2 regions of the Cytobacillus kochii genome follow, and region 2 is predicted to be linked to the other one. Evidence: riboswitches for the same ligand, from Rfam matches in the RefSeq annotation. Region 2 holds a riboswitch; the other holds the start of a gene.
What was found. A riboswitch is a leader RNA that binds a small molecule or an ion and turns the genes downstream of it on or off. The one in region 2 is predicted to bind FMN.
Positions count from the first base shown of each region.

Region 1 (16,943 bases), 230 kb from region 2:
CCCGTACCGTACGTATTTTTTGCCATACCTTCAGTAAAACATGCTTGACCAAATAAGGCAGCTTGTTGATCACCTGCTGCGCCGGCTATAGGAACTGACTGACCGAAAAAATGATAAGGAGCCGTTTCTGCATATATCTCTGAAGAACTTTTCACTTCAGGCATCATAGAATGGTTTGCCCCAAATAAATCTAACAGTTCTTCATCCCATTTCAGGTCAAAAATATTAAACATTAGAGTTCTTGCCGCATTTGTATAGTCCGTGACATGAGCTTTGCCACCGGATAATTTCCATATAAGCCATGTATCAATGGTCCCAAATAATACTTCCCCTTTTTTCACCTTTTCACGTGCACCTTCCACATGATCTAGGATCCACTTCACCTTTGTTCCAGAAAAGTAAGGGTCAATTAATAGACCAGTCTTTTGACGCACCTTATCTTCCAATCCGTCTTTCTTAAGCTCTTTACAGATGTCGTTCGTTTGTCTAGATTGCCAAACAATGGCATGGTAGATGGGGTCTCCTGATTCTTTGTCCCATAAAACTGTTGTTTCTCGTTGGTTCGTAATACCTATACCGGCAATTTGAATGGGAGTAACATTTGCCTCTGATAAAACACTAGCAATCACTGACAGTACACTTCCCCAAATTTCATTCGCATTATGTTCCACCCATCCAGGTTTCGGAAAATACTGTTTAATCTCTTTTTGCGCACTATGTACTGGTTCCCCTTCATGATTGAATAAAATTGCTCGAGAGCTCGTTGTTCCTTGATCTAATGAAAGAATATATTTTTCCAACATTTTCCTCTCCTTTTATTTATTAAATATATGCTCATACATATGAAAAACCATAATTGAAAGCATTAACCAAATCGCTCCGACCAAAAAACCAGCCGCTACGTCACTAGGGTAATGGACACCTAAATATATCCTACTTAACCCAATCGACAAAATCAGTAACCCCATGATGATTGCTACAGCCCATTTCATACTTGTCTTTTTAGCTACATGAATGATGACAAAAGCGAGCGATCCGTAGAATATAAACGAGCCCATTGAATGTCCACTTGGAAAGGCATAGCCAGTTTCTTCAATTAATGGAAGGATATCTGGCCTTTCCCTTTTAAAATAGTGCTTAAGAGTCCAATTTAAAAGAGCCCCTACTCCCGATGTCAAACAAATATAAATAGCTAATGCATACTTCTTTTTTAAGACAAGAAGGACTATTACAACAACTGTGGCTATGACAAACCACAGCACAGAACCTAGGAAAGTAAAACGATCGATAAATGTGGTTAATGCAGGAGTTACATTTTGCTGGACAATATGAATGACCTCCATATCAAACCAAGCAAGATCATTGTTTGTGTAATCGAAAACGATAAACAAAAACATACCTAAAAATAGAATGAATAGTATGATGTTTGTCGTTATGTATAAGGTTGATTTTTTCATTGCCCATTCCTTTATATTTTTTAGGAAGTTGGAGAAGTCTAGACTTCTCCAATTGAATAAACAAAACTATGCTTCCTTCTTTGTCTTTGTAGCACTCGTTGATTTTTTCTTTTTTGACTTCGTCGTCGTTTTTTCTTTTTTCGGTTGTGTTGGTTTTGTTTGATCGATGGATGCTTGCAATGCAGCCATAAGATCAGTAACATTGGATGTCTTTGGTTGCTGTTGATTTGTTATTACTACCTCTTCCCCATTTTTCTTTGTTTCAATCAGTTCTAAAAGTGCTTGGCGATATTCATCTGTATATTTCTCAGGTTCAAATGTTGTCGTTAGTTGGTCTATCAATAACAATGCGGTGTCTAATTCTTTTTTGGCTATTTTTTCTTCTGCAGGAATATTAGGCACATCTGCAAAATTTCTCACCTCATCAGGAAAATGGATGGTTTCCATTACTAAAGTATTGTGAAAAACTCTTAGAAGGGCTAGCTGTTCTTTTGCGCGAATGATGATTTTCGCTATCCCTACTTTTTCAGACTCCTTCAAAGCTTCCCTTAACAAGGCATACGCTTTCGATCCACTATCTCCTGGAGATATATAATAAGATCGAGAAAAATATATCGGATCTACTTCATTGATTTTGACAAAATCTAAAATCTCCACTGCTTTATCTTCATTTTCTTTTTTTAACGCTTGTAATTCCTCTTCATCAAGTACGATAAATTTCCCTTTCGTGTACTCATATGCTTTCACTATATCACTTTGTTCAACAGGTTCATCACATACAGGACAAACTTTCTCATACTTAATAGGCGAATGACACTTACTATGCAAATTACGCAATTTAATATCTTTATCTTCAGTTGCCGCATGCAATTTGATCGGGATATTGACTAAACCGAAACTAATGCTTCCTTTCCACATTGTGTGCATCAGAAAACCTCCTCCATTCTTATTAATTGTATTTTTTCTCTGAGGATTATTCATATACACGTACAATGTTGGTAAGATTAGCTACATCTCTTTTATATCTCTTCATTTAACACTGTCTTTACAAAAAAACAAGCATTAAAAACAATAAACACCACAGCTAAATCTGTGGTGTTTGTGAAATCTGAGCCATTTTTTTAATAAACCGGATAAGGTGGGTATGGTGGATATACAGGATATGGTGGATAAGGCGGGTACACCAGAGGTGCTAATAATGCGCCACCTAATAAACCTGCCGCTACCCCACCTAAAAATGGACCACCAAAACCAAAACCAGGTCTCCCAAAGCCGGGACCTCCAAAACCGGGACCTCCCCCAAAACCAGGACGACCACCATAAGGCCTTCTATATAAGTGAGTCTGTGTATATGCCGGGTAAAAGTGTTGATTCACCCTATAACCTCCTCTGTCGTTCTCTTTATATACTCCTTATAAACTATGTAAAACACCTAAATTTGCTGTAGGCAAAAACCTATCCGAAAACGATTTAAAAAACAAAAGACTGAATAACTGGTTGCCTCATTGTATGATCTTTTGTCCACTCTAAGAATGTAACCTTCACTTTTAAAATCGGAGATAGCCACTCATGATTTTTCAATAATCCGCTATAATTATGAAACGGACTTTCTCCCTGAAGAATTTGGTTAGTCACTTCAGTCACTTCACGCCAATCCTTTAAAGTAAGCTTGCTCGAGCCTGCACTACCGATATAAATCAGCTCACCCTTTTCATTATATATACCTAAATCAATTGAACGAATAAGTGCTCCATTATAAGTTACCCCTCCAACAACAGCAATAAGGTCCTGTTCTTTTTTCTTTTTTAACCAGCGTTCATCTTTTCCTCCTAATAGATAAGCACTATATAAATCCTTACAAACAATGCCCTCTAATCCTTGCTCTATGACAGCATCATATAATGATTGACAGTCTCTAAAACTTTGGACGATTTGAATCTCATTTGTTGGCTGGATGATTTCCATTAACATCTCCTGGCGTCTATATAACGGGGTTTCAATCAGCCATTTACCGTTAAAATATAAGAGGTCAAATATCATATAAGTAATAGGAATTTCTGTCTGTAAATGATTGATTGTTACCGTATTCTTCCTCCGATCTCTTCTCATCACATCATAAAAAGAGGGAACACCGTCTTGAAAAGCGATTACCTCTCCATCTAAAATGAAGGAATTCCCCTTAATTAATGAGGGTAATTGATGTAATTCCGGATATTGGATGGTGCGCTCATTTCCTTTTCGATTAAAAATCCTTAAATTCTCTTTTTCATAATAAGTCAATATCCTTGTACCATCCCACTTTACTTGCGCTATCCATTGATCGCCATTTGGAATTTCATTTGTCATTTTTGGTTCAAAAGGAATAATTGGCTTCATTGGATCGATCCTCACTTGTATGTCTTTTTTCAATCTAACCATACTATGACCATGTGTAATAGGTTTTATGAATGTAAACCAAAATGTAGAAAAAGGATGGTTGAAGGTCATATGAGGAAAAAAGGTCGTTTCTTTATTACTGGCTGGAATATTACAACTAATCAGTTTGAATATAGTATCGTATATCAAAATAAAGTAAAGGCAATGGGCGAATTTTCCGAAGGTCTAAATGAACAAGAATTGGCTATTTTAGTCAGCTTGATTCAAAAGAATGGAAAAAAAGTAAATCAAGTAAAATACAGCATCTCCCCAAGCATTTGTATTCAACTTTGCTTTCGCGACATAATTGAGGATACCTTGAGCCTCCCTCAATTTATGCAATTCTTACCGAATGAGCAATGGGAAACATGTACTTGGGAGAGATTATTGATAGAAAATGCAAATATCGATTCTTCTATAGAAGTGACCCACCCAGAAAAACCGTTATGGGACAACCCAAAGATCAATAAAGAGCAGCTCATTGCTTATCTTGTTTCCGTCGCTCCACGGTTGTTACCGTTTGTGAAGAATAGATTGTTAACAACCATTCGCTATCCACATGGCTATATCGGGAAAGAATTTTTCTATCAGAAGAATAAACCTGATTATGCACCGTCATTTGTGAATTCTTTTACAAAAGACGAAATCGACTATATCCTTTGTAATGATTTATCTACCCTTGTTTGGCTAGGTAATCAATTAGCACTAGAGTATCATACCCCTTTTGAAACAATTGGCAGCGACCATCCGGTAGATATTGTGTTCGACCTTGACCCACCAGATGAAACACACTTTCTACTAGCTGTTGATGCTGCACAGAAACTAAGTAAGATTTTCGAAGAATTAAATATTATCTGCTTCCCAAAATTAACTGGAGGTAAGGGTATACAAGTACATATCCCAATTATGCATCATCATTTTTCTTATGAAGATACCCGACTGTTTACTTCGTTCATAGCATCCTATTTAGTTGAGAAAAACCCAGATTTATTTACGACAGAAAGAATGAAAAAGAATCGCGGGAAAAAGTTATATATCGATTATATACAACATGCAGAAGGAAAAACGATGATTGCTCCATACTCTCCTAGAGGCAGAGAAGGCGCGATAGTAGCAGCCCCACTCTATTGGGATGAAGTAAATAAACAACTGCAGCGAGAGAATTTTTCACTAGACAACATCCGCAAGTATCGTTTAACTGATTGCTGTCCAATGGCAACCTTTTTCGAAACCAAAAATGACACGATCGCAAAAATTATAGATTCATTAAAAGAATAGACTATACACAAACGAAACTTTAGCCTATGCGATTTTTTTGTGACGGAAGTGAAAGCTAAGCAAATGTGATATGCACGTTATCCAAAGCCAAAACGCATTTAAACGATTGCCTTCTCCGTTTGCATATCACTCAAAAAGTAAACTGATTTGAACGTTTTGCTCATTCAGTTTGCACGACATCAAGGAGCGAAAACACTATGAAACGACCTGCTAATGCCATTTCTACGCGTTATTCAGATGAAAAAAACAAAAAACCGAACCAACACTATTTACTCATAGTGTCGTTTCGGTCCAAAACCCATTTTCTTTCTTAAACATTTCTTAAGCATTTAATTGCTTAGTTAAAAAAGCAGAAGCCTCTTGTTGCAACTTCGCATATTGCATCATTTCTTCAATATATTCTTCGCTATTATCGACGGTAAATGTCCCTGGATGATTTATATCTACTTCAATTGTACATTGATAGACAAAGCTAGCATTACCAATAAGGTCGATTGTAAAGGTATCATTTTGCTTATGAACAACGCAACGGACCTTACCACCGTTGTTATAAACTTCAATCGGCTGCTCATAGGTATTGATCCTTTGCAGACATGTGACTAAACTTGAAGCCGACATCGCTGTCCCACATGCATTCGTAAAGCCCACACCTCTTTCATACGTACGAACAAAAATCCCACCTTCTGGAAGAGGTTTGACGAAACTCACATTTACACCATCAGGAAAGTAATCATTTTCTCCGTTGACATACAAACTTATTTCTTCTTGAATATCTGATTGCATCTGTTCTTTTTCGACAATAGCAACAAGATGGGGATTAGGTACAGAAAGAGCAGTAAAAGCGATATCTTCTGAAAGGTCTTCTATCTTTTCATTGACTAATTGGTGCTGATTGATGTGAAGTGGTAAAGTAGCAACATCAAATGATACTGGTGAAATTTCTACCTTGTAAGTAGGGATATCTTTATAAATATCGCTTTCTTTACTAACATGAAGGGTTACTTTCATCGTATCAATTGTCGCCTCTTTGATTTTCAATTTCTCACAAACATACCTCGCGACACAACGAAGACCGTTACCACACATGGAAGCTTCTGAACCATCTGCATTAAATACGCGCATTTTTGCATCAGCAACTTCACTGGCTAATATAAATAAAATCCCATCCGCACCGAGCTCACTGCCACGATTACAAAGACTAATCGTTAAATTCGCTCGTTCTTCATCACTCCAGCCAAAGGACTGCTCCATTTCATCAATAATAAAAAAGTCATTTCCCGAACCGTGACATTTAATTAATTCTAATTTCATCATAAACCCTCTTTCTCTTTTAGGCTCTTCATTTATCTTCTATACATGTTTTTACCATTGTTCATGTGAATATAAACGTAATATTATTATAACGAGAAAAAGAAAGAGGGAGCAAAGAAAATTAATTTTTAACGAAAATGTTTATTAAAATTACTCATTTCAATCGCATTAACAGCTGCATCCCAGCCTTTGTTGCCTGCTTTTGTACCCGCTCTCTCAACCGCTTGTTCAATAGAATCAGTTGTTAACACACCAAAAATTACTGGAATGCCCGTTTGTAATGAAGTCGCTGCCACTCCTTTGGCTACCTCTGCATTCACATAATCAAAATGTGGTGTTGCCCCTCTAATGACTGTTCCAAGGGCAACAACCGCATCGTATTTGCCACTTTCCGCAAGTTTTTTCGCCGCTAAGGGAATTTCAAATGCACCTGGTACCCACGCTACCGTAATATCCTCTTCAGCCACATCGTGACGCTTGAAGCTATCTAATGCACCATCTAATAATTTTTTTGTAATAAACTCATTGAACCGTGATACAACAACGGCTACTTTCATTCCCGTTCCAATTAAATGTCCTTCTAGTATTGTATTCATTCTACTTCACTCCTATATTAGTTTAATAATAATTGTGATTGCTTATAAGATATTAATTGTTCAATCGTAATCATCTTCAAATCATATTTTTCTGCTACTTTCTCTAACTCTGCTACTCTAGCCATTTCACCATTTTCTTTCATAATCTCGCATATAATCCCGACCGGACTTGCCTCAGCCAATTTCGCTAAATCTACCGCCGCTTCCGTATGGCCTGAACGCTCTAGGACGCCACCATCCTTCGCTATAAGGGGGAAAATATGACCTGGACGATTAAAATCTGATGCTTGTGTTTTGTCGTCTAACATTTTTTCTACGGTTAAAAACCGTTCAAATGCGCTTATACCAGTCGTTGTCTCTTTATAATCAATACTTACTGTAAAAGCAGTTTGATGGCTGTCTGTATTATTAGTTACCATCGGATGCAAGTCTAATTTTTTGGCGATTGACTGCTCAATCGGCACGCAAATGAGCCCTCTTCCCACTGTCGCCATAAAATTGATTGTTTCAGCTGAAGCATACTCGGCAACAGCGATAAAATCGCCCTCATTCTCACGATTCTCATCATCACAAACGATAATCACTTTTCCCATTTTCAAGTCAGCAATCGCTTCTTCAATTGAGTGACTCATATATTCCCTCCTAACTTAAGAATCCATTATTTTCTAATAACTGTTCAAAATTTCTTTCACGTTTCGATGTGTCTGAAAAGGCAAATACATATTTAGCAAATAAATCATATTCAATATTGACAATATCATTTGGCTTTTTTTCACTAATCACCGTTTCTTCAGCTGTATGAGGAATTAACGCAATCGTAAAATAACCATCCCCTACCTCCATCACTGTTAATGAAGTGCCATCAATAGCAACAGATCCTTTAGGTAGAATTAAATGCTGATACTGCTCGGATAGTGAAATTGAAAGATAAATCGCATTTTCTTGTCTTTGTTTTTTAAGAATTTTTCTCGATTCATCCACATGACCACTTACATAATGGCCGCCAAATCTTCCACCTGCTAACATCGCCCTTTCTAAATTCACATTGCTTCCTACTTTTAAAAAGGAAAGCGATGTTGCATGAAAAGTTTCTGGCATCACATCTGCTGTAAAACTTCTTTGTTGGAATTCGGTCACTGTTAAACAAACACCGTTTACAGCGATGCTATCACCGATATGGATATCATCCATAATCTTTGTAGCATTTAACACTAATTGGATAGTAGATCCACGATGAATCGTTCTTTGTACAGTACCAATTTCTTCGATAATACCTGTAAACAGAATGATCAACCTCTCTGCATAAGATTTATTCGTTTAAGTAAAAGTTGGAATTTTCCGCTCGGGGCAAATACGCGGTATCGGGAGAGTTTGTTGAAAATTACAAAAAGAGTTGGACTCACACTTATCGTTATCCCATATCATCACCACCCTTTTTAAAATACTCATGAATAAATAAACCCGTATACGAATACGTATACGGGAAAAGTAATCATGGCCAAATAAACGTCAAAATCACCTGTTTTTGAACGTTTTTACACACACGCATCCTTCTCCCATCCAGACTATACTGTCGGCTTTGGAATTGCACCAAATCCACCGTTCTCATTCCTGAGCCCGGGTCACGGACTAAGAGGTCACCCTCATCACCGCCGGTTGGGAATTTCACCCTGCCCCGAAGGATATTCTATTAAATTGTTGATACTATAAAGAACAAACAGTATCTATTACTTTTAAATAAATAAAGATTCTCCTGCTCTTATTAAAGTATCTAAATATAGGATAAATGTAAATAAGTAATTAATCAATAGAAAGAATGTTAAATAGGAGATTATACATAAAGAAAACTAAAATAAACCATCTCCCTAACATACGAGCCAGAAAAAGGATATTAGTTAAATATCTAATATTATATTTCAAAACCCTACCTTAATTTTTTTCTTTACACCTTATAGATGTCTATTCAACTATACTTAATATAATATACAGTTAAATACATTATTCCATTAAATTACACATAATAGAAGGTACCCTTTTGTAAATAACTATTCATCAAGACATACAGATAACAAACAATCACAAAATCCAACTATAAAAGGAGGTCCATCTAAATAGAAAATTAATTATTATTTTCATCTTTCCTTTAATTCTTAGTGTCTTGGGTGATTTATTCTTATAAGCAACCAGTTGTAAAAAAAGGAAAGAGCTTTGAATGGAACTTAGATAGCGGAATATAGACCTTATCATTTTCCTAACCCTAAAAGGGATGTGGAAAGGAGAGGCCATTTGGTTAGGAGGGATTAAACCTGAAAGGAAGCGGTCACTTTATTCGATAAGCTAAGTGATTTTCCTCAGGGAGATGTTATTGAATTTGTCAGTATCGAAGGCGCCCCGTTGGATGCGAATTACTCTTTACAAATTAAATGGACATACGAAAATAAGGAATTTGATGAGGAAATAAAACTAGAACGAAAGAAACGCTTTTTCATCTTACCGTTTTAACAATATTAACATTATGCATAAAGCTAATAGCGCTATTAATATTGCTGACAGTATTTTTATCTGAAAATAGCTCCAATTCTTTCTATTGTAAATTCATCACACTCCATAAAGTTTGCTTCATTCACAATATTTCAGTGTTCTACTATCTGCAAGAAGGTTTACAAACCGTTCATCATTGATTTGCACACTATTGGCTTCAATAAAAAAAGAGTCCTTATTATTTACTTGAAAATAAAAATTAGTTTTAGCATGTAATTTCTCGATTTCTTTCAAATCTGATTCTAAGCTTTCAATTTTTATATGACCAAATCCATTCTTGTGATAACTAATTTCGGTTAATAAATTCGCATCAGTAAAATTACGGTCATTTAAGCGTATTGTTCCTACATTAGCCTCTTGATAAACAAAGAACGACATCACTTCCTTTATGAAGATGTAAGTTCTCTTAATCTGTTGTTTATGACAACTAAGTAATTTTAATGTTATGGTTTCATTTATATAATCAATCTGTAAATCATCTAAATCCCAGTATTCTGCTTTTTCGGCAAACAAAGTATTTATTCTATTTAGATCGCTAGACATCTTATCACCCCTTTTACTTTTTTCTTTTACCTGTGGAAAGCACACAATCTACCGGCGATATTTCAGTCAAACATCTTCTTTTTGACCTTTTATTCTCCTTTGTTTTCAAGTATCTCAATATACCTTTCAAAATTGTCATTGAATCTTTGTTGTTCATAATGACCATCATTCCCTAAACTATTATCTAGTAGACTCTCAATCGCACCAGCAATAGTACACGATCCCAGTATAAAGCAAATTCCAATAATCCAAGCAGCATTAAGTAAATCTTTCCTGTTTATGTTCATCATTTTTCTCCTATCCTTTAATTGTTGGACATCTAATTACATATAACCGTTTTTTCGGTAATTTCTTAATGACGGTAACACTATTTGCTAATCCGTCTTACAGAAGATTACTCATCTTCGTAGAAAGTATCATACATTTCAGGGAATAGATCTTTTAATCTCCTTATCGTATGCGCATTTGCAACAATATCCAGTACATCAGAACTAATATAAAATAAACAATCGCGATGCACAAAACAAATATAGAGTGACGTGTGACCATCAATCATTTTAAGGGTATAGCGAAAAAACGCAGATGATTTCACGTTCTTTACTGTTGAAAAGACAAAATAACTGCTCATCTCTTCTTGCCAAACTACTTCATTAGACCAATTATTTATTTTAAAAAACCGCCGTAAGTTTAACTTTTCTCTCCTTACCCTTGTGCTATCAATATCTTGATAACCAGAAATAAACGTCATATCTAACTTTTCCTCTATAGGAAATAGATGATGAAATAAGCTTTTCGCTAAACCTGGATGTTGCCTGAATGTCTCTAAACCGAACCGAATTCGATTGTCTTTCACTACTTGAAAATAAGGCGTTGCGGCGTTCGTCATATCAACACCGAAAGTATTTGCAGGGATCATTCTACCACTCGCTTCTTCACAAAATATAATGATTACCATAATTATACACTCATTTCTTACTAACCGCTTATATATTTTTCTCACACTTCTTTCCATAACCTGCGTTCACTTAGAAAATAAAAAAGCACGTGCTCATTCTACCTTTAAGCAGAATCGACACGTGCTTCATTCAATCATTTTCCTTATTTAATTAACTCTAACTCAACAGGAATAAATTCTTCCACCGTTTCACCATCGAGTACTTTTTTGGCTGTTTCTACAGCTTGCTCGCCCATTCTGTCTGGTTTTTGAGCGACTGTTGCTGCCATATCGCCACCTTCAACTGCAGCGATGGCATCATCTGTTGCGTCGAACCCGACAACAATGACATCTTTTAGACCAGCAGCCGTTAGTGCTTGATAAGCACCAAGTGCCATTTCATCATTATGAGCAAATACTGCTTGGAAATCATTATTTCTTTGGATGATGTTCTCCATTACTGTTAAACCTTCAGCACGATCAAAATTCGCCGATTGTTTTGTAGCCACTTCCACATTGTCAGAAGCTTCAATTGCTTCGTTAAAACCTGCACCTCTTTCACGTGCTGCCGATGAACCAGGGATTCCTTCAAGTTCTACCACTTTTCCTTCATCACCAAGTTTTTCGATGATGAATTCTCCTGCCATTTTACCGCCTTCTGCATTATCAGAAGCTACGTGAGCGACAACTTCCCCACCTTCAGCACTTCTATCAACAGTAATAACAGGGATATCTGCATTATTAGCTGATGTAATGGCAGAAGCAACCGCTGCTGAATCAGCTGGATTAATAATTAATAAGTCAACACCTTGTTGAATTAAATCCTCAATATCACTTACTTGTGTTGCTGGGTCGTCTTGTGCATCTACTGTTTTAATCGCATAACCAAGCTCTTTTGCCTTCGCCTCTGCACTATCACGTAATGTAACAAAGAAAGGATTATTTAATGTAGAAATCGATAGACCAATTGTTTTTTCTCCTGATGCTTTTTCATCATTATCAGTTGCTTCATTATCATCAGCCCCATTATTTAATGAACATGCACCTAATAAAGCGACTACTAAAACCAAAGTAAGAAGCTTCCATATTTTTTTCATTTGAGTATTCCTCCTTCATAGGTTTGCAAATCATATATGTTAAGCAGCTTTCTTTCTATCAATTAGTACAGCTAATAGAATGACGCCGCCCTTCACCACTTGTTGGTAGAAAGATGATACATTTAATAAATTCAAACCATTATTAAGTACACCAATAATCAAAGCACCAATTAATGTACCAAAGATCCATCCACGTCCGCCTGAAAGACTTGTCCCACCAAGTACAACTGCCGCAATGGCATCTAATTCGTAGCTTGTACCAGCTGTTGGCTGTGCAGAGTCAAGACGAGAAGTTAACGTAATTCCGGCAACAGCAGCAAATAATCCTGAAATTGCATAAACACCCATTTTCAAGCGATCCACTTTTAAACCAGAGAGCTTAGCGGCTTCTTCATTCCCACCAATCGCATAAACACCGCGACCAAAAGTTGTTTTCTTGAGCAAGAAGTATAAAAATAAATAAGCTAACAGCATCGTAACAACAGGAAATGGTACGCCGAGAAAATAACCTTTACCAATCATTTGAAAGCTAAAAGCATCAGATAGACCAGTTATTGGTCGACCTTCTGTATAAACAAGTGTCAACCCTCTGAAAATTGTCATTGTCGCTAATGTTGCAATAAAAGGAGCGACTTTACCTTTTGCAATAATTACGCCGTTGACAAGTCCCATTAAAGCACCTGCTAATAAACCGAGAAGAACCGCAATTACCGGATCCATACCACTAGCTAACATACCTGCAGTAAGTGCGGAAGATAACGCTAAAATCGAACCGACAGATAAGTCGATTCCCCCTGTCAAGATAACAAATGTCATTCCAAACGCAATTAAAGCATTGATTGAAACTTGTCTTAATACGTTCAGTATATTGTCAGCTGTTGTAAAGCTTGGACTCATAACCGATAAAATAATAATGATGAGCAGTAAGCCTAAAACCGGTCCTAGCTTTTGTATGGAGCCGATGCCTTTACTAATTTTGTTCATGCTTTGTTCCCTCCTGTTGCTGCTTCCATAATTTTTTCTTGAGTCGCATCTGTTTTTTCCAGAATGGCGGCTACTTTCCCTTCATGAATCACCATAATACGATCAGACATGCCTAGTATCTCTGGTAACTCAGATGAGACCATAATAATGGAATGGCCCTTCATTGTTTCTTCATTCATGATCGTATATATCTCTTTTTTTGCTCCTACATCCACACCACGTGTAGGTTCGTCCAAAATTAACAGTGTTGGATCGATTCCGAGCCATTTTCCAAAGACCACTTTTTGTTGGTTCCCACCACTTAAATTCTTAACTTCTTGTTCTGGACCAGCTGTTTTAATTTTTAACTTGTCTATCATTTCTTTGGAGAAAGCTTTTTCCTTTTTAGTAGACATAATGGCACTTTGCGAAAGCGCTTTTAAATTAGGAACGGCTAAATTCTCCCTTACACTTAATCCAAGTATAAGACCTTCATCTTTACGGTCTTCTGTAATGAAACCGATACCGGCAGCAATGGCTTGCTTTGGTGCACGAATGTGTAGTTCTTGACCATTCAAAAATATCTTCCCAGACGATTTCTTTTTTGACCCAAAAATCGCTTCCATAATCTCCGTTCTACCAGCTCCCATTAAACCGGCGACGCCAAGTATCTCACCTTTTCTAACATCAAATGATATATTAGAAAAATGATCTTTCATACTTAAGTTCTCGACTTTGAAAAAAACATCACCAATTGTGGCCGTCCGAGTTGGGTAACGCTCACCAATTTCTCTACCAACCATCATTTTCACGATTTCATCGAATGAGGTGTCTGTGGTATATTTCGTTCCTATTGATTGACCATCTCGTAAAACCGTAATACGGTCACACATTTTAAAAATCTCTTCCATGCGATGAGAGATATAAATGATTGCCACATTCTCTTTTCGCAATTGATCGATAACGGTAAATAATGTATCAATCTCTCTATCTGTTAAAGCGGCTGTTGGTTCATCCATGATAAGAACTTCAGAATTGGCAGCGATTGCTCTTGCAATTTCAATCATTTGTTGTTGTCCAACGGAAAGTTCTCCAGCAGGCTGTTTTACATCCATTTCAATGCCTAAGCGCTTTAAATACTTTTCTGCTTTTACATTCATCTCTCTCGTCTTTAATAAACCGAAAGTACTTAATTCTTTACCTAAGAACATATTTTCAGCAACTGTTAAATAAGGAATAATATTTAACTCTTGATGAATGACAGCAATGCCATTTTTTTCTGCATCTTTCGGTGAAGAAAATACGGCCTTATTTCCTTTATAATAAATCTCACCTTGATTGCTTTCATGGATGCCTGTAAGGATTTTAATTAAGGTCGATTTCCCTGCCCCATTCTCACCCATAAGCGCATGGATCTCGCCAGCTCTCAAGTCAAAATCAACGCCTTTGAGTACTTCCACCGAATAGAAGGATTTATGAATATTCTTCATTTCTATTATTGATGATTGCTTCATTAAAATATCACTCCTGACGTTAAAATGATGTTAGCGTAAGGGGAAGCTTCTCCAGTTCGTATAATCGCCTTTGCTTTTTCCGTTTTTTTCTTAAATGTTTCATGCGAGACATAGCTACAATCAGAGAACTTGTCTTTAATTGCTAAAAATAACGGTTCATTATCTGTTTTAATTTCAGTTGCTAATGTGACACTCTCTATCATTAGTTCTTTTTCAAGCTCATTTAAGACGTCTAAAAAGGAAGGTGTCCCTAGCTTTAGAGCTAGGTCAATTTTTTTTACACCATCTGGGATAGGTAGTCCACAATCAGCAATAACAATTGTATCTGTATGTCCCATATCACTGATGACTTTTGCTATATCACTATTCAGCATTCCTTGTTTCTTCATGATGATTCACTTCCATTTTTTCAATTTCGGCTTTTGTCGGCATCCCTACTTGTGCACCCATTTTCGTTACAGATAAACCTGCAGCCTTTATCGCGAACGTAATTGCCTGTTCTATTGTTAAGCCATCATCAAGGGCAACCGCTAAAGCGCCATTAAAAGTATCTCCTGCTCCAGTCGTATCAACCGCCTTTACCTTAACAGCAGGAATGGTCATAAGTTCCCCGTTCTTAAAGAAAGCGGCGCCTTCATTTCCTTTTGTAATGACAAGCTTTTTTTTCAGTAGTTCCGTTGCCTCAGTATCATTTGCATATGCTTGGAATAACTGTTTCGCTTCATATTCATTCGGTGTGAGGTAGGTTACTAACTCAAACCAATGAGAAGGAATATGATGGAAGGGAGCTGGATTTAAAATGACACCCACATTGCCCTCTGCCGCAATCTCTAGTACTTTTTCTACGGCAGACAATGGAATTTCTAATTGCAGAAGCACCCATTCACTCGCTAGAATATCATCGCGATATGCTTCTATAACATCACTTGTCATTAAATGATTGGCACCAGGTACAACAATAATTTTATTATCATGGTTATACACTGTTATGCTTGCTGTTCCAGTACGTACAGATTTTTCTATTTGGATACTTTCCGTATTGATATGCATGTCATTAAAATAATTCATATACTCTTGACCAAAAGGGTCATCGCCGACTTTACCAATCATTTTCACATTCGCTCCAAGCTTAGCTGCAGCCACTGCTTGGTTTGCTCCTTTACCACCTGGCACAGTAAAAAATGATTCTCCCATCACGGTTTCTCCCATTGACGGGTCTATACTTGTTACCGTGACTAGATCCATATTGATGCTTCCGATTACTGTAATCATCTAATCACTCTCCTTCTTCTGTTTTAATGCGTTGTTGTTTCTCTTATTTTTAGTTCGGTCGGGAATACAATATGATCCTGACCTTCTTCCTTGCCGTTGATACGGTTCAAAAGCATGGTTGCTGCTTTTTTCCCCATCTCATATATTGGTTGAGCGATGGTTGTAATTTCTGGTGAAACAGTTTCCGTCCACTCAATTCCATCAAAACCAATAATTTGAAGTTCTTTCGGTACATTAATCCCGAGCTTTGTGCATGCCTTTAGGGCACCAACTGCCATCACATCATTACCAGTGAAAATAGCATCAATGTCCTTCTGTTCGTGCAGGAGACGAAATGTAGCTTCTTGGGCTGTTTTCATTTGATAATGACCTTCACTTATATACACAGGTCTTTCTAGTGCCATCATGACATCTTGGTAAGCTTTTTTCCTCAGTTGGGAATTGATAATGTTTTCTGGTCCACTAATATGGGCGATTTTCTCGCAGCCATTTTCAACTAAATGCATAACTGCCCTTCTCGCTTCCTGATAATTATCTATCGTCACTGAGGGAATACTTTCATGGAACACACGGTCAAGTGCAACTACCGGGATCTGTAAATTGGCGAGATGGCTTTCATTCATATGATTGGATACAATGATTACGCCATCAATATAGTTTTCCGCCATTTTATTTAAATACATCAGTTCCTTTTCTAAATTGTCATCACTATTACATAGAAAAGTAGTATACCCTTGTGCTACTGTCACATCTTCCACAGCGCGGACAAGTTGTGGGAAGAATGGGTTTGTAATATCAGGGACAATGTACCCAATCATTTTTGACTGCTTTTTAAATAGGCTACGCGCTACATTATTAGGTCGGTAGTTAAGTGCTTTGATCGCTTCTTCCACTTTTTTTTGCGTTTCCTTTTGGACATATCCTTTTTTATTTATCACTCTCGATACAGTCGCAACAGAAACATTTGCATACTTTGCTACTTCTTTAATTGTGGCTATATGAATCATCACCTTACATTTGTT
Region 1 covers NZ_CP085254.1:2,726,963-2,743,905, forward strand. The annotation lists gene glpK (glycerol kinase GlpK) at 1-800, opposite strand, end outside; gene LG276_RS13940 (phosphatase PAP2 family protein) at 816-1,457, opposite strand; gene LG276_RS13945 (Ku protein) at 1,524-2,384, opposite strand; gene LG276_RS13950 (spore coat protein) at 2,579-2,833, opposite strand; gene LG276_RS13955 (RNA ligase family protein) at 2,928-3,833, opposite strand; gene ligD (DNA ligase D) at 3,945-5,150, shown strand; gene dapF (diaminopimelate epimerase) at 5,472-6,461, opposite strand; gene ribE (6,7-dimethyl-8-ribityllumazine synthase) at 6,590-7,057, opposite strand; partial or broken gene ribB (3,4-dihydroxy-2-butanone-4-phosphate synthase) at 7,099-7,689, opposite strand; gene ribE (riboflavin synthase) at 7,700-8,341, opposite strand; FMN riboswitch at 8,602-8,744, opposite strand; gene LG276_RS13985 (hypothetical protein) at 9,677-10,141, opposite strand; gene LG276_RS13990 (hypothetical protein) at 10,231-10,428, opposite strand; gene LG276_RS13995 (hypothetical protein) at 10,536-11,096, opposite strand; gene rbsB (ribose ABC transporter substrate-binding protein RbsB) at 11,240-12,172, opposite strand; gene rbsC (ABC transporter permease subunit) at 12,212-13,156, opposite strand; gene LG276_RS14010 (sugar ABC transporter ATP-binding protein) at 13,153-14,649, opposite strand; gene rbsD (D-ribose pyranase) at 14,649-15,038, opposite strand; gene rbsK (ribokinase) at 15,013-15,921, opposite strand; gene LG276_RS14025 (LacI family DNA-binding transcriptional regulator) at 15,945-16,919, opposite strand.
Region 1: linked by a shared signal. The riboswitch ahead of ribE (riboflavin synthase) and the one ahead of LG276_RS15185 (ECF transporter S component) in region 2 are both predicted to bind FMN.

Region 2 (16,943 bases):
AGGATACGATGCTTGTTTCAGGAAAAATGAACGGACCTCATATGGATACGTATGAAGTGAAAACAGGAGATACATTATGGTCGATTAGTGAAAGGTATAATGTGACGGTAGCAGAATTGGTAAATAAGAATGGATTGCGGACAGAAAACATATATCCTAATCAAATATTACAGGTTCCCTAAATGGAAAGGAATACATACAAGGCACGTACATTTAATATGAAAATAAATAAAAGGTTGTTTTTTTAAAAAAAATCGTATCTATTTTTCGATCAAAATAGTTTGACGCCATTTAAGTATTGATTATTCTAAAAAAATAGTTAAATCTCATTGTCCATGCCTCTTTTAAGGCGTATAATTGTTACATACAATTGAGGAGGCAGGCAAAATGTTAACGGATTATCATAATCATTTAGAGAACGGTACACTTACATTAGACTATTTAGAACAATTTACAAACGCGGCTAATAATAAAAATATTGGTTCATTTGGTATTTCTGAACATGCTTATCACTTTTACCAAACAGCAGATATTCTGCAAAATAAATGGGTGAATGAAAGACGATATTATGATATGAAGGATTATGTTTCATTATTTCACCAAGCATGGAATAAAGAAATAGATGTAAAGATGTCCATTGAAATGGATTATACACCTGGAAAGCATAAGGAAATGGAAAAATTCATTCAATCATATGATTTTGATTATGTGATTGGCTCTGTCCATTGGGTAGGTGACTTTGGCATAGATTTAGCTGAATACAAAAACGAATGGGAACGACGCGATCTTTATGATGTATATCGTAAATATTATGATCAGATAGTTACTTTGGCTCAATCTAATCTATTTGATATTGTCGGCCATATTGACTTAGTGAAGATTTTTAAGTATGTTCCACAAGATGAAGAGTTTCTATTAGAACAATACGAAAGAGCAACTGATGCTTTAGCACAATCAAAAACATGCGTGGAAATTAGTAGTGCAGGTTTAAGAAAACCTGTGGGTGAGCTTTATCCAGATCCAAGATTATTACGAAAATGTTTTGAGAAGAATATACCAATCGTTTTATCATCTGATGCTCATTTTCCCGAGCATGTTGGTGCAGACTTTGATCAATCGCTTGCATTAGCAAAGGAAATTGGATATTCATCCATCATGACTTTTTCAAAAGGTGAACGTAAAGAATATCCTTTAGGCTAGGAATAATGATGACTAGTGTTCAATTTAAAAAGTCATTCATAAAATGAACAGGTTCTAATTGGAAACTGTTTGTGTTGTGAATGACTTTTACTTTTATCCAAAATATAAAAAAGAGTGGTCGACTGAGGGCCACTCTCTACAAAAAAGAATTATAAAATAATAGGATTAATAGAAACAATCTCATCTAAGTTGTTCAATAAGGAAAGCTCTTTGTCACTTAGTGGTTTGTCAAAAGCTAGAACCATAATCGCTTCTCCACCTGCTTGTTTACGCCCTACTTGCATTGTGGCAATATTAATATGGTGATCGCCGAGGACTTGACCTACGTGGCCAATAACACCAGGTCTGTCCATATGTTGAATATAAAGAAGGTTACCCTCTGGTAAGAAGTCAATATTAAACCCGTTTAAATAGACAATTCTTGGCCCATAATGATCAATAAAGGTTCCTCTAACTGTAAATGCATTTTCTTCTCCTTTTGCTGTGACCGAAATGCAGTTGTCATAGCCAAATGCATCGGTGGAAATCTTTTCTCCAACAGTGATACCACGCTCTTTTGCAGTGAGTAATGCATTAACCTCATTCACGTTAACGTCAATTCTACCTTTGAAGAAACCGGACAGCATTGCTTTTGTTAAGTATGCAGTTTCTAAATCTGTCACTGAACCAGAGTAAGTAATAGAGAGTTCATGTACCCCTTCTTTAACACATTGAGTTAAAATATTTCCGATTTGTTTAGAGATTTGGTAAAAAGGTTGTATTTTTTCATAAATGTCTTTGGAGATAGCTGGTAAGTTAATTGAATTAGATACTGGATTTCCTTCAAAGTAAGTCCGAACTTCTTTGGCGACTTGTGTTGCTACATTTAATTGTGCTTCTTTTGTTGACGCACCTAAATGTGGAGTTACAATGACATTATCATATTTTAAAAGTGGGTGTTCACCAGGTGGTTCAGTTTCGAATACGTCTAATGCAACTCCTCCGACATGTCCATTAGCCACATATTTAGCTAAATCCTGCTCATCAATGATACCACCACGGGCGCAGTTGAGTAAGCGAACGCCTTTTTTTGTTTTTTTCAATGCCTCTTCATTGATAATCCCTCTTGTTTCGGGTGTAAGTGGAGTATGAACCGTAATAATATCAGATCTTTGCAGTATTTCATCTAATGAACTAGATTCTACACCGAGTTTTGCTGCACGTTCTTTGGTTAAAAAGGGATCGAATACTAACACACTCATGCCAAATACTTTTGCTCGCTTGGCGATTTCACTCCCGATTCTTCCCATACCAACAATACCAAGACTTTTACCGAATAGTTCAGTACCTACATACTGATTTCTTTTCCATTCCAAATTCTTAACTGAGCTATGTGCTTGAGGAATATTTCTCATAAGGGAGGCCATCATAGCAAAAGTATGCTCTGCCGTAGAAATTGTGTTTCCGTCTGGTGCATTTATAACGATAATGCCTCTTTTAGTTGCTGCTGGAACATCAATATTATCGACACCCACACCTGCTCTTGCAATAATTTTTAACTTTGGCATCTCCGCCATTAATTCATCCGTTACTTTCGTGGCACTCCGTACTAACAAAGCCTCAATAGTTGATAAATCAACCTCAGGATCGTCGGTTTTCTTTTGAATAATTTCAGCATTTGTGTCGTTAAGTAAAGGGTATAAGCCTTCTTCACTAATGGCATCAGCCACTAATATTTGATACATGTATGAACCCTCCTAAGTTGGTTACTTAATTATCTGATTATTTTACAAGACGAATATTATTCTGTCAATTGGATTTATTGTTTGTGTTTAAAATGGAAACGCTTTAATGTAGTAAAATAAAACGATCTTCGTGCAAACAAAATTTTATCTCTTGAAGACATATGTGCATAATGAAAGGAATGTTTTTAATTCGAGATATTTACTATTTTAGGCTTCACAAATGAATTATTTTTCAGTATAATGAAGTTGTCAAATAAATATGGTCTATCTTCGGGGCAGGGTGAAATTCCCGACCGGCGGTGATAAGTATTTATACTTTAAGCCCGCGAGCCTAAAAGTGGAGTGCAATTAGCACGAAGCGTTTGTATTGGGCAGGATTTGGTGAGAATCCAAAGCCGACAGTAAAGTCTGGATGGGAGAAGATGGAGGTTCTGCTAACGTTCAAAGTATACACTACAAGAACGTTTATTAAGAATGTCTTTGTTCAATTCTCCCTCAAGTTTACTTGAGGGTTTTGTTATGCAAAGACGCTTATTTGCTGAACCTTTCTTCTATAGGAGAGATAGCCTAAAAGGAGAGAGGAAAATTGAAGAAGTTAAATGTCAAAGCTTTTGTTGCAATCGGTATGTTGAGTAGTATCGCGTATATTCTTATGTTGTTAAACTTTCCATTACCACCGTTTCCGAACTTTTTGATGATTGACTTTAGTGATATTCCTGCTTTAGTGGCTGCGTTAATATTTGGTCCGATTGCGGGAATACTGGTCGAATTGTTTAAAAATGTGTTGGATTATTTTATGACGGGAAGTGCTACTGGCGTACCTGTTGGTCATATTGCTAACTTTGTAGCAGGTTTATTATTTATTTTGCCAACCTATTATGTTTATACAAAGATGAAATCCAAAAAAGGTATGACAATAGGATTAATCGTTGGCACAAGTGTAATGGCTGTATCCATGAGTTTGCTTAATTATTTCGTCTTTTTACCTGCCTATACAATGTTTTTAAATATGCCCGCTATGTCAGGACCAGAAATGCGTTCAACTGCAGTCATGTTTATTCTACCTTTTAACTTTATTAAAGGAATTTTAATGGCATCGGTATTTATGCTTGTATTTGCTAAGATGAGTAATTGGATTAATAAACAAAGATCACTAAATACGATTGCTTAATTTATAAAGGAGGCATCTAACTTTGAAAAGTTAGATGCCTTTTAATATATAATTTTATGCCGCTTAAGTAGAATTGTCATTCTTATCCAACATTTTTCATCATTCGTAAAAGCACCAATGAACTCACTTGCATTCTTCGATAACTACTATTTAAGTTCCAACTGGATAATTGATTGGGAAACGATCTTTATTCGAATGAGTATACGAGTATGTGATTCCTGTAGCTCATAGAAAAACGAGTAAATCCCTAAATTAGGATTTACTCGTTTTCTCTTTTACCATTAGATTTCTTTTTGTTCTATTCGTATTTTAACGGATCACCATCAAAGGCATCGTCTGCGACTTTTATTGAGTCAGTTGGACAGCCTTCAAATGCATCCATCATATCTTCTATAAGAACATCAGGAATTTCAACAATTCCTTCATTATCATCTAGTGTTACAAATGCGATGCCCTCATCATCGTAATCATAAATGTCTGGAGCTGCCGCACCACATGCGCCACAAGCAATACATGTTTCTTTGTCAACAATTGTATACTTCGCCATGGAATAACCTCCTATTTAAAATCTTTTTCATGTTAAAGCACGAAAATATCTGCCGAAACACTTACCACATGTTCTATTGTAAATCTGTCTTGTAAACATTTCAATAAAAATCTACCATCTAGAATAGTCTATGGTGGGACTTTTCATCTGGTTCATGATGAAAAATTGACTGATATTATCACGTATATAACGGTTTCATGATACAATAAAATTCAACAAAAAAAATTAAAATAATGTCGAAAAAGTCTGCAAATTCACCACGGAAATGCTATTCTAAAAACTAATTAGTCAATGAATAAAGGGGAGAGAAATGTGAGCGTTATTCAGAAATTGGTCTTATTTTGTCTAAAATCAATTGAGAATCAGAGAACTGCTTATGCCATTTTACATTTGCTTAATGGCAAAAAGTCTTCTCAAACAATACAAGATGCTCATTTATTTCACTTGAAGCGATACTTTCATGTGTTACCCCATTTGGCAAGAGAGGAATTTAATCAAATATTAGATGATCTTTTAGAGGAGAATTATGTCACTTGTCTTGGTGAGGGGTCTTATCGAATGACGGAAAAAGGGGATATGTATCTCCAAGAGTATGATGAACCAATCATACCTAGATATCTCAATGGCTGGTCATATAACCGGATGGACAAACTTTTTTGGGAGCGCCTTTCTCTTATGGTTCAAGTAATTTCTAACCTAGTCGCATATAACGGGAGGTATCTCCCTATTCAAAATAATAAACCTCATCTTGATTGGTTAAAAAACTTTATTCAAAGGAATAGAATCAATCGTCATGAGTTGGCAACACAACTGTTTAAGGAGTTACAACATATTTTAACGAATAAAAAAATTGACCCCCTTATTCTCATTCTAAGGTTAACAGGAAGTAATCGAATTGGCTTAACACAACAGCAGGCAGCCGAACAGTTGCAAATGTCAGTGTTAACCTATCAGTTACACTTTATAAATGTGATTCACATGATATTAACTGAAGTAAAAGAAAATAACACCTCTTATCCTTTACTCGAGCAAATATTAGAGACAGAAGAGAAAAATGAGTGGTTACAGCTAACACAATCAACAAGAAAAACAGCTATCTATTTAAATCAAGGATACGATATTGAGGATATTATTAAAATAAGAAAATTAAAACAAGGAACAATTGAAGATCATATTGTGGAATTGGCCATTGTTGATTCGTCATTTAATATAGATATATATGTTCCACCAGAAGTACAAAGAAACATTATAAAAACTTCAACGAACGGAATAAAGCAGTTAAAATATATCCGTCAATTAGTTCCCGAAGCAAGCTATTTTCAGATACGGCTTGTACTAGCTAAACAAAAAAGTGCGGTGAGCGTATAATGAAACAATTACTGAGAGAAAAATTTGGTTATACGTCTTTTAGAGATGGACAAGAAGAAACAATAAAAGCGGTAGTGGCCGGTAAGCATACGTTAGCCATGCTCCCTACTGGTTCTGGGAAGTCTTTATGTTATCAACTTCCAACATTTATGCTCCCAGGCACAACTTTAATTATTTCTCCACTTCTTTCCTTAATGCAGGATCAGGTAGACCAATTACTATTGATTGGGGAAAAACGAGCAATCGCATTTAATTCTTTTTTAAATTATCAAAAAAAAATGTATGCACTTAAAAACTTGCACCAGTATAAGTTTATTTTTACTTCACCTGAAATGCTGCAATCAAAATTGTTCATGGAGAAATTAAGTGAGCTTAATATTACATTACTTGTTGTCGATGAAGCGCATTGTATTTCTCAATGGGGACATGATTTCCGACCGGACTATTTAGCTATTGGCTCTGTAATGAAAGAGTTAGGGCATCCGCCTATATTGGCGTTAACGGCTACGGCAACTGATAAGGTGAAACAGGATATTAAAAAATCTTTAAACATGCAAAACAGTATGGATATTCTATATTCAGTTGACCGACCAAATATCTCATTACATGTTGAGAAAGTAGAAAGTTATCAAGAGAAAATAGATGTGTTAATTAAGAAGATAAGAGCCTTACACGGTCCAGGTATTATTTATTTTTCTAGTAAAAAAACGGCAGAAGTTTGCGCACAATCATTAAAAGAGAATGGCATAAAAAGAGTGAGCATCTATCATGGCGGATTGAATCATGAAGAAAGAATACTTATTCAGCAACAATACATTCATAACCAACTCGATGTGATATGTGCAACAAGTGCATTTGGCATGGGGATTAATAAAGAAAATATCCGTTATGTTATTCATTTTCATATGCCTATGAATATGGAATCTTATTTACAGGAAATTGGTAGAGCTGGGAGAGATGGCAAACCTAGTCTTGCTTTACTGTTATATGCACCTTTTGATGAACAGCTGCCGATGCAGTTGGTAGAATCAGAACTAATTAATGATAGTCAAATGGAAAATTTAAAACGTTTTTTTTTAACAGATTCCCTAAGGTGGTGGGAGTTAGAAAAATACGAAGAGGATATTACAGTAATTGCCAACCTTAGCGAAACATCTATGCGAATATTAAAGGATTTTCATCGTCATGCTATCCTTGATTATAAGGAGGCGACCTCCTTAGATGAACTAAAGGTGATTATGAACAAACAATTCCAGCTTAAATTAGAAGCCATTCAGACTGTTTATCAATATATTCATAGTTCCACATGTAGACGAGAAAAAATCTTACACTATTTTGGTGAACTGCCGACAATAAATATAGGAGACTGCTGCGATCATTGTAATGGTAGCAACTACCCTGATCTGCAAACTGAAGAGCTGGAGATAATACCCTTATATGAAAATTGGGAAGAGATTTTAAAAGACATTTTATTAAGTGAGACATCCAAAAATGAAGAGTAAATATGAAGAAACCATTCGTTTGTTATCTGATAAAGAATTAAGATTTCATTTATATTTAACACAATTGTTATTACTTTTCATTGCATTGGTTATTGGCCTATTTCTCTTTCATTCATGGGATTCTTTTTTTGCGCTATTCCAATGGGATGGACCATCTATTGCGATTGGTATAATATCAGGATTAGTCATTGTTATGCTTGATATAATAGGGATGCGGGTCCTACCTCCCTCCTATTATAATGATGGTGGGGTAAATATAAGGATATTCAGCTCACTATCACCGGCCCATATCGTAGTAATTACGTTAATTATTGCCTTTAGTGAGGAAGTGTTATTTAGAGGTGTGCTGCAAACTCATTTTGGGTTGATAGTGACTAGTTTAATCTTTGCTCTTGTCCATTATCGTTATTTATTTCAATGGTTTTTATTTATAAATGTCGTTTTATTAAGTTTCTTCATTGGTTGGATATATGATTTAACAGGTAATTTGTTAGCGACAATTATTATGCATTTTATTATTGATTGTTTATTGGGGTTATATATATATAAAAGTCAAAGAGCAGGAAGGGAAGATAGATGAATAGAGAGGCATCATATCGGGAGAAGGCAAAGAGAGATCGCCAAAGATTACAAAAAGTAAATGTAAGTGAAGAGTTGGCAATGGCGGAAATCAGCAGTACAAAAGAAAAACAAACATTGGATAAAAAGTTGGACTACCCACTCATTCGTTTACTTGCAGCATTTTTTATTATGGTACCAATAGTGGCTTTGTCTGTTTATTATCTTGTTCCTATGCTAGCTGATCAGTCTTCAACATCAGCAGAAAAAGAAGATTTTGAAACGGTTGGTATATCAAATAACAGTAATAATGGGTCATCACAAAATGTTGCAGCTGCCCCTGATGATAAGGAAGAAGAGAAGGAAGAACAAGAAAAGGAGAAAGCAGCTGAAGAGGCAAAATTAAAAGAACAAGAAGAAGCTGAACGAAAAAAACAAGAGGAAGAAGAGAAGATAGCAAAAGAAGAAGCAGCCAAAAAAGAAAAGGAAGAGGCTGAAAAGAAAGCACGGGAAGAAGCTGCACAAAAAGAGAAGGAATTAGCAGAACAAAAGGCGAAAGAAGAGGAAGCAAAAAAACAAGCAACAAAAGTTGTTCAGCATACGGTTCAATCACAAGAAACAATGTATAGAATTGCTATGAATTATTATAAGTCACCCGATGGGATTGCTAAAATTAAGGCTGCTAATAATTTGCCATCTGAGGAAATTTACGTTGGCCAAGTATTAAGGATTCCCCTCGACTAGTCATGAATCTACTCCACCAATCATATAATGTGGGCAAGCATAGCTATGATTGGGGGGAGTTTATGGAAACAGCAATTAATCAACTAGATGAAAGAACAGACCAAGCAACGAGACAAATGCTTCAAAAAGTAGTTGAAAGAAAAGCGAAATATGATCATTTGAAAGAGTGGCATTTGGTTATTATGTGGCTAGTTGTATTTCTATCATTTGCTTATGTTATTTTTGTGTATTATCAATTTTATTTACCTTATTCCTATTCATTTGCTTCTGTTTTTTCTGTTTATATTAATCACCCATTCAATTTATACAGTATGGTAACGTTAATTGGCTTTTATGGATATATGGTTCTGTTACAACAGAAGCGTGATAAAGCGGAAAAAGAATATCATGCACTTAGATGCGAGATTATCGATAAGAGTAAGGACTTGTGGAAAAAAGAGGATGAGTGGAAAAACAGACATCATGTCTTTAATATGATGAAGAAAAATTATGATATTAATCTGTTTCATGAGAACAAATAATCAAAGTTAGGGAATAAAGACATTTAAGTCTATTTCATACGAATGAAGAGAATGAGGAACTGCTCCTAAAACCTACCCCAGTTTGTGACTGTATGACATGAATCATGTGAAAATCTAAGAACTTCTTACAGAACACAAACGGTGATTCAAGGCATCAGTGACAATCGGGCAAGTTCACATGAAATATAAGAGTTGTAGAAACAAAATAAATGATATTTAGGTTGTTCGCTTATAGAGCATCCTTTTTTTATTGACTAACTTAAATTTTAGTACATATAGATGAGGTGGAGTCATGTATATTATTTTAGCAGGTGCATTACTGTTTATTATCGTTGGTGTCGTCGTTTATATGTATAAGGAAGCACATAAAGATACAATTGAAGTGAGAAAGGTTGCAATACAAGGTGTACCAGATAGTCTTGCAGGGTTGAACATTTTTTTCATTTCTGATATCCATCGTAGAGAGCTATCAGGAAAGTTGATTCAAGCTGTTAAAGATAGAAAGGTGGATATCGTATGTATTGGCGGAGATTTAACAGAAAAGGGAGTACCTTTGGCAAGGACGAAACGGAATATAGAAAACCTTGTTTCTATTGCTCCGACTTATTTTGTATGGGGGAATAATGATTATGAAGTGGATTTTCATGAGTTAGATGCATTGCTATTAGATCTCGGAGTGAAAATTCTTGATAATTCAGCAGTCAGTTTTGAAGGCTCAGATGGTAAACGTATCGTGTTGCTTGGAACAGATGATTTTAGTAGAGAAAGAGACCAGATTGATCTTGCAATTGAGGATGCTGGGAATGGCTGTCGTATTCTCATGAGCCATGATCCTGGTATTGTTGACTATTTATTACCAGAATATCAAATCTCGTTTATGATGTCAGGACATACCCATGGTGGGCAAATCCGTATCTTAAACTGGGGACCTTATGAAAAAGGTGGGATGAAACATAAGAACGGTATACCTTATTTTGTAAGTAATGGTTATGGGACAACAGCCTTGCCTTTAAGGCTAGGCGCACCTGCACAAACACATATCCTTTCTTTATATCCAAGTTTAGAAGGAAATGTTAAGGACGACTCACCAACTAAAGTATATACCATACACTAATCACAAGAGTCGGTTCTGGGCAGGGGGCAGGAGAAATGCAATTGGAGCGTTTGAATGATAATAAAATTAAAATTTTGCTTACTTTAGATGATTTGTTTGAGAGAGGCTTGTCAAAGGAAGATATTTGGAAGGACTCTTTAAAATGGCATCAGCTTTTTCAAGATATGCTTGAGGAAGCAAGTGAAGAATTTGACCTTGATATATATGGCACAATCAGTATCGAGATTTTTTCAATGCAAATACAAGGAATGGTTATGATTGTAACGATACAAGAAGAAGTAGAAGAAGAATGGCTTAAGGATGGAATCATTGATTTTCAAGTAGATGTAGACAAACAAGACTATATTTTATATGAATTTGATGATTTTGAGAATATTATTTCATTAAGTCACCGGAAAATATGGAAAGAAGAAGTGGTAAATTCTTTATATGTGTATAACGGACTTTATTATGTATTGATTGAATGCAATAGAAAACAAACGGAAGAAAAACTGATTTCAATTTTAGCTGAATATGGTACCGTTTCTTTTGTGAGTTTATATATTATTAAAGAATACGGAAAAGAATTAATTAGGGACCATGCATTAGAAAAGATCGAACATTATTTTAAATAATGATATTACATTCAAGCAAATAGGATTTAAGTGATCCTATTTGTTTGAATATTCAGGTGCCTTGATGTTTATCGTATTAGTTCTTTGGGAATAGGATGTAATATGGAGCCTATCGCTGAAATGAATTCAACCTAACTCGATAAATACACATGTGTATTTTATGAATGAAATCAGCTATTAAAGGCAAAATAAAATAGATGTAAATATTTTAGAAAATAAGGAAAATACGCAATATTATAGCTTTGGTAGCGTTTACATAAAAATAAGAAAAAATTGCTTTTTCTCCTTGCATAAATAGAGTAAAGGTGTATACTATGTCTTGAAAGCGGACAACTAAAGAATGTGAATTTTTCTAGGAGGTTTCAAATAGTGGCCGATAAAGGTACTGATCATACGAATCAAGAAGATAAAATGGATGTTTTGAAGTCAACTCAAATCGTAATCCACAAAGCGTTGGAGAAACTTGGATATCCAGAAGAGGTTTTTGAACTGTTGAAAGAGCCAATGCGTTTATTAACAGTGAAAATTCCTGTTAGGATGGATGATGGGACGGTGAAAATTTTTACTGGTTACCGTGCTCAGCATAATGATTCAGTCGGTCCTACAAAAGGGGGAATTCGTTTTCACCCTAATGTAACAGAAAAAGAAGTGAAGGCACTATCTATATGGATGAGCTTAAAATGCGGAATAGTCGATCTACCATATGGCGGAGGTAAAGGCGGTATTGTTTGTGATCCAAGGGATATGTCTTTCCGTGAGCTTGAGAGATTAAGTAGAGGGTATGTTAGAGCGATTAGCCAAATTGTTGGTCCTACAAAAGATATTCCAGCTCCAGATGTATTTACAAATTCACAAATTATGGCCTGGATGATGGATGAATATAGTAGAATGGATGAATTTAATTCCCCAGGATTTATTACTGGTAAACCACTTGTACTTGGTGGTTCTCATGGTAGGGAATCAGCAACAGCTAAAGGGGTAACGATCTGTATTCATGAAGCAGTCAAGAAAAAGGGTATTAATTTAAAAGGTGCTCGCGTGGTTGTACAAGGTTTTGGTAATGCAGGTAGCTTCTTAGCGAAGTTTATGCATGATGAAGGCGCAAAAGTCGTGGGTATTTCTGATGCATACGGTGCGCTTCATGACCCTAATGGTTTAGATATTGATTATTTACTTGATCGCCGTGATAGTTTTGGAACTGTAACAAAGTTATTTAATGAGACGATTTCAAATAAAGAGCTACTCGAGCTCGATTGTGACGTATTGGTTCCTGCAGCAATTGAAAATCAAATTACTGAGGAAAACGCACATAATATTAAAGCAAGTATAGTAGTAGAGGCAGCGAATGGCCCAACAACATTAGAAGCGACGCAAATATTAACAGAAAGAGATATTCTTCTTGTGCCTGATGTGCTTGCATCATCCGGTGGTGTAACAGTTTCTTATTTTGAATGGGTACAAAATAACCAAGGCTACTACTGGTCTGAAGAAGAAGTAGAAGAAAAATTAGAAAAAATACTAGTGAAATCATTCAATAATATTTATGAAACCGCTCAAACACGTAGAGTAGATATGCGCTTAGCTGCGTATATGGTTGGTGTACGTAAAATGGCTGAAGCATCAAGATTTAGAGGTTGGATTTAATTTTCACAATTTCTTACATTTGAAAGAAGGTAAAAAATCTCCTATTATATACATTAGGAGATTTTTTTCAATTCTACATATATAAAATATCATACGGGTCAGTCCAAGAGGTGAATCATCATGAATAAAAAAGATGCGATTGTGGTTGGTGGTGGACCATGTGGATTAGCCGCAGCCATTTGTTTAAAAGAGTTAGGGAAAGATGTTTTAGTCATTGAGAAGGGCAACATTGTTAATGCCATTTATCGTTACCCGACTCATCAAACTTTCTTTAGTTCCAGTCAAAAATTAGAAATTGGTAATATACCGTTTGTAACGGTTGAACATAAACCCAATAGAAATCAAGCACTTACCTATTATAGAGAAGTGGTCAAACGAAAAGCAATCAATGTCAATGCATATGAAAAGGTTGAAAGCATCACAAAGAAAAAAGATAATGATTTCTCTGTGCAAACGGACAAAGCGGAGTACCAATCATCTTATGTTATTGTTGCAACTGGGTATTATGATCAACCAAACTATATGGGGATCCCTGGTGAAGATTTAGATAAAGTCTTTCATTACTTTAAAGAAGCCCACCCGTTTTTTAATAAAGATGTTGTTGTTATTGGTGGGAAAAACTCCAGTGTTGATGCGGCCATTGAATTAGAAAAGGCTGGGGCAAATGTGACGGTTCTCTATCGGGGCGAGGAATATTCAAAAAGCGTTAAGCCGTGGATTTTACCGCAGTTTGATTCACTTGTTCGTCATGAGAATATTCAAATGGAATTTAATGCAAATGTTCAGGAAATAAGAGAAACTTCTGTTGTCTATGAGAAAGAGGGGCAAATCAAGGAAATCGCGAATGATTTTGTCTTTGCCATGACTGGTTATCATCCAGATCATCCATTTTTACAATCAATAGGCATTAAAAAAGACGAAAAAACTGGAAAACCTGAGCATCATCCTGAAACAATGGAGACCAATGTAGAAGGTATATATATTGCTGGCGTGATTGCAGCGGGTAATAATGCCAATGAAATATTTATCGAGAATGGTAGGCATCATGGAGAAATCATTGCCAACGCGATAAAAGAGAAAGAACAATAAACAAACAAATTCAGACGAGAATATGAGCTTAAGTAAACCCGAACTTTATGCAAAACACTTTTCAATGGTGCTTTGCTTTGTTCGGGTTTTCAAATGATATGGCATCACTTGTCAATACCATTAGCCTTTTGTAAAGGCTGATTTCTCCATATGTTGAAATTTTGTCGCTTACTATCATTAAGATCTTCACAACTGCCAAAGGAGTTAGCAATCAACTCAGTACACTTTCCATCTAATAGATGCAATAAAGAAATTCAGTAAATCATACTTTTATAGTTGAAACATTTCTTCAAGTTTTTCGAAAGGCATCCTACTTTCCAAAGCGATTAATAGTTTAATACGAGCTTTTTGCCCATTTAATCCATTAGAAAAAATGAGGCCAAGCTCTTTTAATTCTTTGCCCCCTCCAGGATAACCATAAACATCTTGGGCAATGCCATTAAAGCATCTTGATACGATAATAATAGGAATCTTTCTAGCAAGTAAATCTTTTATACCAGGAAGCATGGCTGGAGGAAGGTTTCCTTGCCCAAGCGCTTCAATCACCAATCCATCGCATGTAGTTTGTGCAATGGCTCCTAATAGGGTAGAGTCCATGCCGGCATGAGCTTTAATGAGCATCACTTGTTTATCAGCTTGTTCGATTTCGAAATGTGCATGTTGAACAGGGAGGTGATGAAAAAGTACACCCCTTTTTGTGACTATACCTATGGGTCCATATTGAGGACTTTGAAAGGTCGAGACGTTGCTAGTATGTGTCTTTGTCACATTTTCAGCTGTGTGAATCTCATCATTCAGCACTACTAAAACGCCCTTTCCATCCGCTTCATCACAAATGGCTACACGAATAGAAGAAATCAGATTATATAATCCATCTGAGCCAATTTCATTACTAGAGCGCATAGCCCCAGTCACAACAATCGGCAAAGAACCCTTTACTGTTAAGTCAAGAAAATAAGCGGTTTCTTCCAATGTATCAGTACCATGTGTAATGACAACACCAGATACCTTATCCTTGTAAGAATGAATTAAGTTTCGTAATATAAGCATTTCTTTTTGCGTAATATGGGGAGAAGGTAATTGAAATGGTTCTTCGACGATCAAGTGCGCAAGCTCATTTAACTCTTTTGTTTGTCTTGTTAATGGGTTTTCTTCATTTGTTAATACTGCACCTGTTTCAACATCCTCACTCATTGAAATGGTCCCACCTGTATGAATTAGGAGTATTTTCTTTTTATCCAACTTGGTACCTCCAATTAATATGTAATTATTTTGGTAAATTTATTTTCAATCTTACCTATACATGATACGATTAAAGAAAAGCTTTGAAAAGAGGAACAGCCCATGCTGGGATTAATATCTGCTGCCATTGCTCCTGGCTTGGCATTATTAAGTTACTTTTATTTAAAAGATCAATATGAGACTGAGCCCTTTTCGATGGTTTTTAGAACCTTTTTATTTGGGGCACTTCTTGTGTTTCCCATAATGTTTATCCAATATGTATTTGAAGTAGAACAAGTGTTTACTTCTCATTTTGTTTCTGCTTTTCTTTCTTCTAGTATGCTTGAGGAATTTTTTAAGTGGTTTATCCTACTTATTATTATTTACCCCCATGTGCACTTTGATGAACCGTATGACGGCATTGTTTATGGCGCAGCAGTATCACTTGGGTTTGCAACATTGGAGAATATCTTTTATTTATTGACACTTGGTATAGAGCATGCGCTAGGTCGTGCGTTATTCCCGGTTTCTAGTCATGCTCTTTTTGGTGTAATTATGGGCTATTATTTAGGAAAAGGAAAGTTTTCGAAAAAATCTAGAGGGAAATGGCTATGCCTATCTCTAGCAACTCCTTTTCTTTTGCATGGAACATATGATTATATTTTATTAACATTAGAAAATTGGTTGCTGTTTATTGTTCCATTTATGATCTTTCTTTGGTGGATGGGGCTAAAAAAAGCCAAACAAGCGAGAATACTAAGTGCTAAATATAATCAATCATTAGAAGATACAAGAACAAATTATGGTTAACATAGGTTAAAAAGAGGCTATGAGTAATGAGTTTCAGATAAAGTAAGAAGGTGGATTTGAGTACACTCAAATCCGCCTTCTTTTCTTTTTGTCAAATCACCAAGCTTCCTACGGCTGACGGATACCTTCTAAAGGAAAATAAGTAATCAGAACATTTAACATAGAAGTTGAATTTTATAAAAATCGTTAAATCTCAAGCGTACTAGCCTCTATTTGATGACCACCCTGTAAATGCTATATTTATCCAAATGATTTTCTCATTGAATTTGTATAAAAAGCCAATTGGAACAAAAAATAGATGTATTGTTAGCTTCCTCGCTGATTAGTAAACGTGAAAAAAGATGAGATCGAGGATTAACTGTTACAGCCATCATTTTTTGCCTGCAAAACGCCATATTAGGTTACCTGATTGTTTAACAGATGAAAAGATGTATTTTTGGAGGTTAGTACGATGAAACAACTATTGATGTTTACTAAAGTGATGCTAATACTACTGCTTATAGCGACGACTATTCCAATGGCTGAATTGGATAAGTCGGCAAATGCTTTTTCGAATCAAGTGATTAGACAAGGAGCGATAGGCGATGATGTCATTGAGCTACAAGCAAGATTGCAATATTTAGGATTCTATAATGGTAAAATCGATGGGGTCTTCGGATGGGGCACATATTGGGCATTACGTAATTTCCAATATGAATTTGGCTTGGATATAGATGGGCTTGCTGGTTCTGGTACGAAGGAAAAGTTGGTGAGTGCGTCAAATTATGATAAGCAATATGTGAAGAATCAAATTAATCAAGGGAATTCATTTACACATTATGGCGGCACGGATTTAAGTCAACAAGCACCTGCTAATAATAGTGGATCAAATCAAAATGATGGTAATGCATCAAGTGGTAATTCCGGTGGTACAACTTCAGCAAATGTTCCTAGTGGATTCTCGGAAAACGACATACAAATGATGGCAAATGCGGTATACGGTGAGGCGCGTGGCGAACCTTATATAGGGCAGGTAGCGGTAGCGGCAGTAATATTGAACAGAGTAGAAAGTGCGTCTTTTCCAGATACGGTTTATGGTGTGATCTTTGAACCAAGAGCATTTACGGCGGTTGCAGA
Region 2 covers NZ_CP085254.1:2,958,225-2,975,167, reverse strand. The annotation lists gene LG276_RS15200 (peptidoglycan DD-metalloendopeptidase family protein) at 1-182, shown strand, start outside; gene LG276_RS15195 (histidinol-phosphatase) at 388-1,200, shown strand; gene serA (phosphoglycerate dehydrogenase) at 1,350-2,924, opposite strand; FMN riboswitch at 3,187-3,352, shown strand; gene LG276_RS15185 (ECF transporter S component) at 3,511-4,095, shown strand; gene LG276_RS15180 (ferredoxin) at 4,394-4,642, opposite strand; gene LG276_RS15175 (helix-turn-helix domain-containing protein) at 4,955-6,010, shown strand; gene LG276_RS15170 (ATP-dependent DNA helicase RecQ) at 6,010-7,512, shown strand; gene LG276_RS15165 (CPBP family intramembrane glutamic endopeptidase) at 7,502-8,092, shown strand; gene LG276_RS15160 (LysM peptidoglycan-binding domain-containing protein) at 8,089-8,814, shown strand; gene LG276_RS15155 (YpbF family protein) at 8,877-9,335, shown strand; gene LG276_RS15150 (metallophosphoesterase) at 9,628-10,449, shown strand; gene LG276_RS15145 (adaptor protein MecA) at 10,485-11,063, shown strand; gene LG276_RS15140 (Glu/Leu/Phe/Val dehydrogenase) at 11,430-12,707, shown strand; gene LG276_RS15135 (YpdA family putative bacillithiol disulfide reductase) at 12,828-13,796, shown strand; gene LG276_RS15130 (asparaginase) at 14,067-14,990, opposite strand; gene prsW (glutamic-type intramembrane protease PrsW) at 15,141-15,827, shown strand; gene sleB (spore cortex-lytic enzyme) at 16,345-16,943, shown strand, end outside.